DNA from 3 places in the Pelotomaculum isophthalicicum JI genome. Region 1 is predicted to be linked to each of the others. Evidence: riboswitches for the same ligand, from Rfam matches in the RefSeq annotation. Region 1 holds a riboswitch; each other region holds the start of a gene.

Region 1 (3,284 bases):
TGCCCGGCCCATCGTCTTTTACCACCAGCCGAAGTCTTCCATCCAATTGAACGGCGAACCATTCGCCTGATACGGCATGCTTCAGGACATTAGTAAGCGCTTCCGAAAAACAGAGGAGGACATGGTAATGCCTGGAAGATGGGATGGCGGATAACACTTTCTTTAACGACAACCGGGCTAAAGCTATGTCCTTTGGCTCCTTGAGATAGGAATGCAGCAGTATCCGTTCTTTTACAATAAAATTTTTCGCTTCCTCCCGGCTGACCAGGTTGAAACGTCCGCCGGTTACCGCCGCCATGGCTTCCCGGTATGCCTGTATTTGCTGGCGGTGGATTTTTCTTTCCTTCTCGATAATGTCGGTTATATCGAAAGCCAGCAGGCCGCCGCTTTGATAATCAAAAGGAATGCCGTGCAGATCCAACACTCGCCCGCCCTCGGCGCTGATGATAACCTCTCTCCGATGGTTACCCAATCTGACCACCTCATGCATCAAGGATCGTACTTCTTCCATAGGCAAGTCCATGTCTGTCTGTCCGGAAAGATGTCGAAACCTGCCGCGCTCATATTTCAGCACCCGGCCTAAACGCATGGCATTGATTAGTTCCGACTTTTCCACTTCCGCCATTAAACGTTGACGCACCAATTCCTTAAGATGGTCGGGCATCTGTTGGCTGATTTCTTCAATGAATTGTCCGGTGGTGCTGGTAAGCAGGCGGTAGACTTCTCCGCCCAGGCGTGATGAGGTCTCTCCCGCACGTTGAACAACAAAAATATCGAAAGGGTGAGTATCACCTTTACCCCTTATTACCACCGGCCTTACTTCCAGCATCAGTTGATCAAGCAACCGGATGGTATACTGGCCCTGCAGGGGTGCTTTTGTCCTCAATCCCAGCTCGATCGGGTTCAGAACCAAAATTTCGGCTGGATATTTCAAGCCGTCCGGCGCTTCCAGCGTCACGGGTATCGGCTGGTGCAACTCATGGCGCATCTCCCCTCCGCCAATGAAGTCCGGGCACTTCTGACACGGGCGATCAGGATATTGTTGGCTACAAATTTGACATTTCTGCACTTTTTACTCCACCACCACAACCAAAACAAACTTACAGCAGCTACAATGAGTTAAACATGGAGAAATCGAAAACTTTATATAAAACCACATAAGGGTAAAAGCAAATCGCCTGATACGTGATTATCAACCAGCACAGGAAATGCATCGAATTTTATAGACAGGGGAGCTTCCCATATAAACGATCTCTTTTAAGCTACACTTTTATTCCAGGTAAGACCCGGCAAAATACTTCCACGACGGACGGATCGAAATGACTTCCGGAGCAACGCATTAGTTCAGCAATAGCTGCCTCCCGCTCCAGCTTCGGGCGGTAAATCCGATCTGCAACCATCGCATCGAATGCGTCCACCACGGCTAAAATACGTGCTCCCAGGGGGATGGCTTCACCTTGCAAACCAGCAGGATAACCCTTCCCGTCGTACCGTTCATGGTGATAAAGCACCATCAGGCTGATATCTTGCGAACCCGGGATCGTCTTGATTATCTCGCAGCCAATAACCGGATGCTTTTTTATTTCAACCCATTCGGCAGGGCTTAACTTTCCCGGCTTTGACAGATATGAGTCCTTTATTCCGACCTTGCCAATGTCGTGGAACAAGCCGGCCAAGTATAGGTATTCTTGCATTTTTAAAGTCATGCCCATTTCCCCGGAGATAATTTTGGCGAGTAGCGCGACCTTTCGTGAGTGAGCCGCACAACTTGCGTCGCGTGCTTCGATTACCTTGAGTAAGGTTTCGGCAACACGAATAAACGTCAACTTCAAATTTGAAGACACCTCGGGACAATATTTTTAATGGAGGAAAATTTGTGGCGTGGCTACAGTAATAAGTGGAGGTGCGCGGTATCCAGCGCGCTTAAAGTGGTTGGCATAAAGAGAGGATATAAGCAGAGTATTGCATATACGCATAATTATGGTAAATTTTGAAATATCACCCCCCCCCCCCCCAGAACATATGTTCTTATAGATTTGCATAGTGCTATTTTATACATGATTGAAACAATGTTGTTCCGGGGGGTAATTCCGAACCAAGCCATTTTTCTGGAATATGTCTGGCAACTAAGATCCATGACTTTTCACCCGTAATTTCAAAATACTATAAAATTACTCATTCATAGCCTTAATCAAAACCAAAATTCCGTTAATTTAGCACCAAGACGACATTGCTATAGTACTAACGCACTATATAAAAACGAAAAACTACCTTGCCGTGAAAGGTAGTGTCTCAATTAAAAAATATTCACGGCAACCCGGCTGTCATAGCTTTCGCTTTAGACCCGTGGCTTTGCGTCCCCATCTTTCGACTGGGTTTACCTTTTTCTTTTAACACATTGTATCTTTCGACGGTCCCAGTGTCAATAGGACCTAAGTCTTAATAATAGGACCATTATCCTGGCTGTACATTCAGGAAGAGGCTGACTACGGCAGATGTCTCGGCGCGGGTTGCACTGCCATCCGGCTTGAGTACAATATGTTGTTGCCACGAGCACACCCATCAAATTTCAGATGATCAGGCGGTTGTGCCCTGCTTAGAAAGGAAGGATGTTAATTTGGATGCAATACGTACATGTTGTGCCGGCTTGGATGCACACCAAGCCAATGTCGTTGCCTGTGTTTTGAAAGGGCCATTGGATCGTAAGCCTGAAAAGCAAATTCGTGAGTTTTCAACTGTTTTAACAGGCCAGTAGTTATGCACTTACAGTAAATAAGTACCATTTTTAAAATCGCCCAATAATCGAAATGGATGGTATTTTTTTGCCATCATTGTCGATACGGGTGATACAAAAATGAATCTGAATAAAGAAGGCGCCGAAGAAGCCCTCTCCCACCGTGAAATGGTCGGGTACTTATTCAACGCCAGCCATCGGATTTGCTGTTACGAGCAACAAATCCAAGTCTATTTTGACACAACTGGCGATCGGTTTTCAAGGTTCATCGAAAAATTTTGGCCTTCACAACCATTTTTGTTGTTATGGAATTGGTGCTGTTTTCCTGTAACTGCATAACTTATGTTATTTAAATAATTAATCGGAGTCAGACCGGTCTCTCTTTTAAAAATTCTCGCATAATATGACGGGGACATGTTGGCTATCCCCGCCAACCGCTCAACGGATATCTTTCGCCATAGATTAGAATGCATATAATCAATAGTTTTGTCTATTTCAAATCGGTATTTTATCCGGTCTCTTTTACAATTAATATTAAATATGCTTCTAA
Region 2 (3,284 bases), on a different contig from region 1:
ACCGGAGTCGCTCCATCCGTCGCTGCCGGCATCTTCACTGTACTGGTCAAAATCATCATCATCCCATGATGAGTGACTATGATGCCAGCCCCTCCCGTGGTGTCCAATATACGAATTATGACGCCAACGGCGAAACCGGTTTCTGATAAATAAAAAAACCATTAATACAATCCCCAAAATTAGCAGCAAAACAATCAAGACGAACACAAATCCCAGCTTCAACAGTAACACTAACCCCAACTCCTTCACACAATTTACTGATCATAGAATATCATTTCCTGAAACAACCTTTGTCAGCACTGCCGTGATATCAGGCGGACCGCTTAGAATTAAAAGGTCTCCCGGCAGCAGAATCTCAGATGGCCGGGGATTGATGATATGCCGCTCCCCCCTTTTTATGGCCAGCAGGGTGGCATCGTGATTTTCCCGCAGGCGTGATTCTCTCAACTCCTTTCCCGCAAGCGGCGATGTTTCGTTTAATACCAATTCACCCAATTCGAGGCCGACTTCGTCAACCAGCGATTGCATAAAAGTAACGCTAGCCGGTTTCAACAAAGTCATAGCCATCCAATTACCTGCCATAATTGAAGGACATATAACAGTTTCCGCTCCGACTTTTTTCATTCTGGCGATGGACTCTATCCGGTCGGCGCGTGCTACCACCCTGGCGGCAGGATTCAAGTCTTTGCAGGTAATCACAATCATTAAATTAGCGGCGTCATCGGCAAGAGTGGTGATAACCCCGCCGGCCCGCTCCAACCCGGCCGCTAAAAGCACCCGCTCCTCTGTAGCGTTGTCACTAATAAATAAAATATTTTCAGTATGGCCAAGCTTTGTCAACTCCTGCAACCTGTCTTGATCTTTCTCAATTACTACAAAGTCCTGTTTATCTTCCAGGAGTTCACTTATTACCGCCAAACCCACCCGGCCCGCGCCGCATACGATAATATGGTTTTTTAATCCGTTTATTTTCTTAGTCATTTTTCTCTTCCCCCAGACATCTTTAATATGTCCTTCCACTATACCGCCGAAAATTGTGCTGTAAAGATAAGTAAAAAGACCTATCCCGCCGATCACCAGCACCATAACGATCAAACGGCCGCCTACGGTTTTAGGCACAATATCACCGAACCCAACTGTTGATATGCTGATAATGGAAAGCCAAAAGGCGTCAATAAAGGACATGTCTTCAATCTTCATCAGGCTGAGAATCACAACACCCAAAACCGTTACCAGCACAACAAAAGCATAGATAATTGATCGTAACGATATCAAAAAAAAACTCCTCTCAGGCACTCGAATATTAATAAATTCTACACCATCATGCGGATTCCTTGCTTGTTTCCTGCATATAGGGACAAAAGACCTAGACATGGGACGAAGGTCCCGCCTTAGGACCTTCGTCCCATTTACAATCGTTAGGGCTCATTTTATAATACATTCAATAATGAAGAAAAAGCCAAACCTGTTGAAAGACTGAGACGTAAAGTTCCTGGTCTAAGGCTATAGCAATGATGACCGAACTACCGTGAATATTACTTAAATACGTAACCACCTTATTTCACGGCAAGGTGGTTTTTTTATCTCCGACAATACAGACAGGCATCGAGGAAAGACCCTATTATAAGCCACAGATATCTTTACGGATAAAACTGCATAGGTGGGATATAGATCATGAAACAAAATGCCCATTATCTTCTTATCGTTGATGACAATAAAGGGATCTGTGCTCTATTACACGAGTTATTCAGTGAAGAGGGTTATGTGGTTGAAACCGCTTCCAGCGGTGAGGAGGGGCTTCGGAAAGTCCGCGCGGGAAGGCCGGCATTAATCCTACTGGATATTAAAATGCCGGGCATGAACGGCATCGAGACCCTGGAAGAAATCGGGAAGCTGGCGCCGGAGGTGCCGGTAGTACTGATGACGGCATATACGGAACTGGACACAGTATTAAAGGAAAAAAAGAAAAACCCTAAACAATACTACATTGCAAAACCTTTTGAACTAGAAGATATCAGCCATCTAGTCAGGGGGATCTTGTTAAAAAAAGAAGAAAAAAAGAATGCGCTTTAACTTACTTAATTAGGTTCGGCTCTATCCTAAATTGCGTTATGTTCAGCATAAATATGTTTGCCTGTGGTTAGTATTGCCAAATAACAACTCGTGAACTCCACACCAACTGAATGACTGCCGTTATCTCACCATCAATACCCGACACGCCATAAATAAATTTCTGTCAAAGTGAAAATTACCCCAAACCATAAAATAGTGCCGTATAAAAAATCGTTCTTTAAGATATGCCTGCGCATATTATTCTTTAACTTTTTGTGACAGCAAACGTCGAAGATGCTATTGCCCCGGACTATGCTTTCAGGAGTGCATTGGCTGCATGTATAAACGGACACCTGGTTGACCTCCTCGAATGTGTGTTCTGGTGCCATTATAGCAAACAAGTGTTTGTATAGTCAAGACATATTTTGCAAATTTCGTCGTACTCACTCGCTCTTTAAATTAATTCTCAAAAGGCCGCTTATTTATACTGCCTGTTGTTTACCCGCGCTCAATACATTTACCATATTGATTACTTCATCCAAATCAAAAGGTTTACTGAGCAGCGCCCGATAACTTTCACGCGGCGGCGCATTATCCAAGTCCGGCATACATCCCGACAAGATGACTACCGGTATATGCCTGAGATTGGGGTCGGCATTAATTTTTTCTATTACAGTCCGCCCGCTTAAAATAGGCATGTTCAGATCGACAAAGATAATTTCAGGCGCAGGTTTTTGTTTTAACCGTTCAAGTCCCAACAAACCATTCGGCAATGTAATCACTTCATTACCTTCTTCAGTTAGCGCAATCTCAAGAACCAGGGCAATGTTGGGTTCATCTTCCATTACCATAACCAGTGCCATATCAATCCCTCCAGAAATTATCAAGTACAGTATTGTAATATTACCACACGTTTCCTTCGAAAATTGTCGGATCTTGTTACCTTTGTTATTTTTTATTATTTTTTATAAACATTTAGTTTTGCGGCAGGATATAGAGAAACTATGAACTGCGCGGCGGTTTATATATGCCTTGGCGCAGGCAGGCATTGAGATACCTTATCCGAGAAGGGTTCTTTACACACACAAAGAGACCCATTGATAATGATGAAAAGCGACGGCGTAAAGCCGGCGCTTTTCGTTTATACAATTTTAGATACCTGCATATATAACTGTTTTATTCGTAATAATAATTCTGAGCAAGACCATTAAACATTGGAAAGAAGTGACAAT
Region 3 (3,284 bases), on a different contig from region 1:
TCGGCTCACAGGTAGTTGTACCGGTGAAATTCTTTGCAAATAATTATGGGTAAATATTGAGGTAACTTAAATCGGTCCATTTAGATTTACTTAAAATTGGTATGGTAATATCGTTGACAATGATGAGGTTGTGTTGTATATATGATTGTGAAACATTGACCATAACATGGTTTAATGTATACTCAATGTAATAACTATTTTAAACTTTACTATCAGGAGGATGTAAATAATGCAGCAAAATAATGATGAAGTTGAAAAAAACGGCGGATGCGGTCATGGCGGATGTGGTCATGAAGGCAAAAGCGGCATTCAGAAATTGCCTGTAAACGAATTAAGCCATATTGAGAATGTTATTGCTGTAATGAGTGGAAAAGGTGGTGTGGGAAAATCTTCAGTGACATCTCTACTTGCCTGTGAGGCTAAAAAAAAGGGCTATTCGGTAGGAGTGCTGGACGCGGACATCACCGGTCCAAGCCTGCCGAAGATGTTTGGCGTTAAGGGTATGGCGAAAAGCACCGGCTTCGCGCTGTTACCTTTAGATACCGATAAAGGTATAAAAGTCATGTCACTAAACTTATTGACCCACAATGAAGATGACCCGGTTATTTGGCGAGGGCCGGTAATTGCCGGTACGGTCAAGCAGTTTTGGACTGATGTCGCCTGGGGTGACCTTGATTACCTTTTTGTCGATTTGCCGCCTGGCACTGGTGATGTGCCTTTGACTGTAATGCAATCCCTGCCTCTCAACGGGCTTATCGTTGTATCTTCACCACAAGACCTTGCCGTAATGATTGTGAGCAAGGCAATTAAGATGGCCCAATACATGAATATTCCCATTCTTGGTCTGGTTGAAAATATGAGTCGTGCCGTTTGCCCTCATTGCGGCGAAGAATTTGAGCTGTTTGGCCCTAGCCGGGGCAAAGAAATATCTGAAAAATTCGAGGTTCCGTTTATCGGTGGTTTGCCTATTGACCCGCACCTTTCAAATCTTTGCGATCAAGGCAAGATTGAAGAATATAACAGTAATCTTTTTAAAAATCTAATCCCTGAAAAGGTAGTTCAATAGAACGTATTAATCTATGGGAGGGTATGGAAAGAATAGGTTAACCATAAGTAAATTTTACTGCAAAATATATATAAGGTTAATTTTGATGGCAAATGCAGCCGGGCTTATTAATGAGGCCCGGTATTTGCCGCTTATTCAAGTTGAGTCGGTGTTAAAGATTCGTTAATAGGTCTTTGGACCCATTAAAAAATAGGAACTATTTCCTATTGAAATTGAGTATTATGTCAAATATAGTCATATGACAGTATCTTATATTGGTTTGATAAAATATTTATTTAGCTTATCGCAAAAATATGTAAACTTCATATTTGGCATAGTTTCCGAAAGGATTCTGCGCAAAGCCACGGGTCTAAGGTAAGTGTACTATGATAGCCGGGTTGCCACGATAACAAAATTTCGTTAGTGCTATAAAAACCCGAGTTTGCAAACGGGTTTTTTGATTGTTATGGGAATGTACTGCCGCATGAGAAATGCTTATTATGGAGGGACTCATGGTTCGTTTTCCGACGCGGGGGGAAAAACAATATAAGTTTGTGTTTTGTGCCTTTCTCTTAGTTTTAGGTGTTTTTGCCTTTGGTCTAAAACCGGCAATTGCGGTTGAGACTTCAATACAGCAAATGGGAGAGCCCGCTGTCCAAGCGGTAAAAACCGACTTTAGAGACTTGGATAACGACAAACAGCTGCTTCCCTCTGTCCATTACCTTGCCGCAAAAGGCATTATCAACGGATTCCCTGACGGCACCTTCCGGCCGGCGGACAGCCTCACCCGCGCTGAGGCTGCAAAAATCTTAGTCTTAACGAAAGGACTGCCAGAGCAGTCTGGCGGACAACCTGTTTTCAGTGACGTGCCGACCGGCCACTGGGCTTTTGGGACAATTCAAGCGGCGGAAAAAGCCGGCTTGCTTTATGGTTATGAGGACGGAACATCTAAACCTGAAGAACCCGTCACTCGCGCAGAGGCAATCGCTTTGCTACTCAGAATTTCCGGGGGAACCCTTACTTATAAGAACGTTGATATTGCCGATAATGTTACCGGCCTAACGCCTGGGACAAGTTACAGCTTCACCATAGAGGCACGCGACGCGGCAGGCAATTTGAGCAGCGATGGGCCGGCTATAGAAGTTACAACGACTTCGCTGCCGGATACCCAAGCGCCTGTATGGGCAATCGGGGGCGCGCTCTTGCCTTCGAATATCACGGAGAACGGGTTGACCCTGAACTGGTTCGGTGCGACAGACAATGCGCTGGTTACCGGCTATGAGTTGTATAAAGACGGTGTCCAATTTGACAGCGTGTCAGGGAGCACGTACAGCTACACAGTTGCAGGTCTGGCGCCGGACACCTCTTACGAGTTCAGCGTCAAAGCGCTTGACGGGGCAGGCAACCGGAGCAGCGAGTTGACAACAACAGTAACGACGGCGAAAACGTCGGACAACCAGGCGCCAACATGGGCCGACGGCGTGATAACGTCATCGAATATCACCTCTAACAGCGTAACCCTGACCTGGTCCGGGGCGGCGGACAATGTTGCTGTAACCGGTTACGAATTGTAGTTATTACTATAAACAGTGTAACTCTGAGTTGGTCGGGAGCGACGGACAACGTATCGGTGACCGGCTACAGATTGTATAAGAACGGGGTAAAGATTGCCGACATACCGGCGGGCACATATAGTTATACCGTTTCCGGCTTGACAAAAAACGCATCGTATACATTCAGTATTGAAGCGGGTGACGCAGCTGGTAACTGGAGCAATAGCGGGCCAACTGCAAGAGTAAAAACAAAAAAGACACCCTAGATCTAACAGGGCGGGCAAAACAAATTCTCTAGCATGTCGAACGACATGCAACAATAGGCAATGAAGCACACGAAGATATTGAGAGTAGCAATTGACTCCAATATCTTTTTTTGCCTTTATCTTACTCCGGAGGAGCTTATGTCAATTATTGATTCGGAAATGATCATAAGTAGGATTTTCGACCGTCGTTGGAGAAGTTGATCAGTTATCTCGACTAAAAAATTTCATGTGAGGAGGTTGCAAAAATGTCTGATAAAATATGCCCGTTGCGCAATACAATATGTGGTACTAAAACAAGAAGGTGAGTTAACAGATGAAAGTACTGTATTTTGATTGTTTCTCGGGGATAAGCGGTGACATGACTCTTGGGGCGCTGATTGATCTCGGCATTGATGTTAAGCTTTTTAAAGATGAGTTGCA

Evidence for each region. Region 1 has a riboswitch for cyclic di-GMP ahead of L7E55_RS09030 (HD-GYP domain-containing protein). Riboswitches for the same ligand answer to the same signal wherever they lie in the genome.
Region 2: linked by a shared signal. The riboswitch ahead of L7E55_RS01425 (response regulator) and the one ahead of L7E55_RS09030 (HD-GYP domain-containing protein) in region 1 are both predicted to bind cyclic di-GMP.
Region 3: linked by a shared signal. The riboswitch ahead of L7E55_RS04740 (S-layer homology domain-containing protein) and the one ahead of L7E55_RS09030 (HD-GYP domain-containing protein) in region 1 are both predicted to bind cyclic di-GMP.

Annotation. Positions count from the first base shown of each region.
Region 1 is NZ_JAKOAV010000014.1:79,543-82,826, reverse strand. Features, by position in the region: gene L7E55_RS09035 (ATP-binding protein) at 1-1,069, opposite strand, end outside; gene L7E55_RS09030 (HD-GYP domain-containing protein) at 1,263-1,832, opposite strand; cyclic di-GMP riboswitch class I at 2,309-2,392, opposite strand; gene L7E55_RS09020 (helix-turn-helix domain-containing protein) at 2,965-3,284, opposite strand, start outside.
Region 2 is NZ_JAKOAV010000002.1:28,993-32,276, forward strand. Features, by position in the region: gene L7E55_RS01415 (hypothetical protein) at 1-231, opposite strand, end outside; gene L7E55_RS01420 (potassium channel family protein) at 262-1,275, opposite strand; cyclic di-GMP riboswitch class I at 1,449-1,531, shown strand; gene L7E55_RS01425 (response regulator) at 1,675-2,073, shown strand; gene L7E55_RS01430 (response regulator) at 2,535-2,915, opposite strand.
Region 3 is NZ_JAKOAV010000006.1:28,542-31,825, reverse strand. Features, by position in the region: gene L7E55_RS04745 (Mrp/NBP35 family ATP-binding protein) at 230-1,066, shown strand; cyclic di-GMP riboswitch class I at 1,367-1,451, shown strand; gene L7E55_RS04740 (S-layer homology domain-containing protein) at 1,558-2,619, shown strand; gene L7E55_RS04735 (fibronectin type III domain-containing protein) at 2,571-2,864, shown strand; gene larC (nickel pincer cofactor biosynthesis protein LarC) at 3,178-3,284, shown strand, end outside.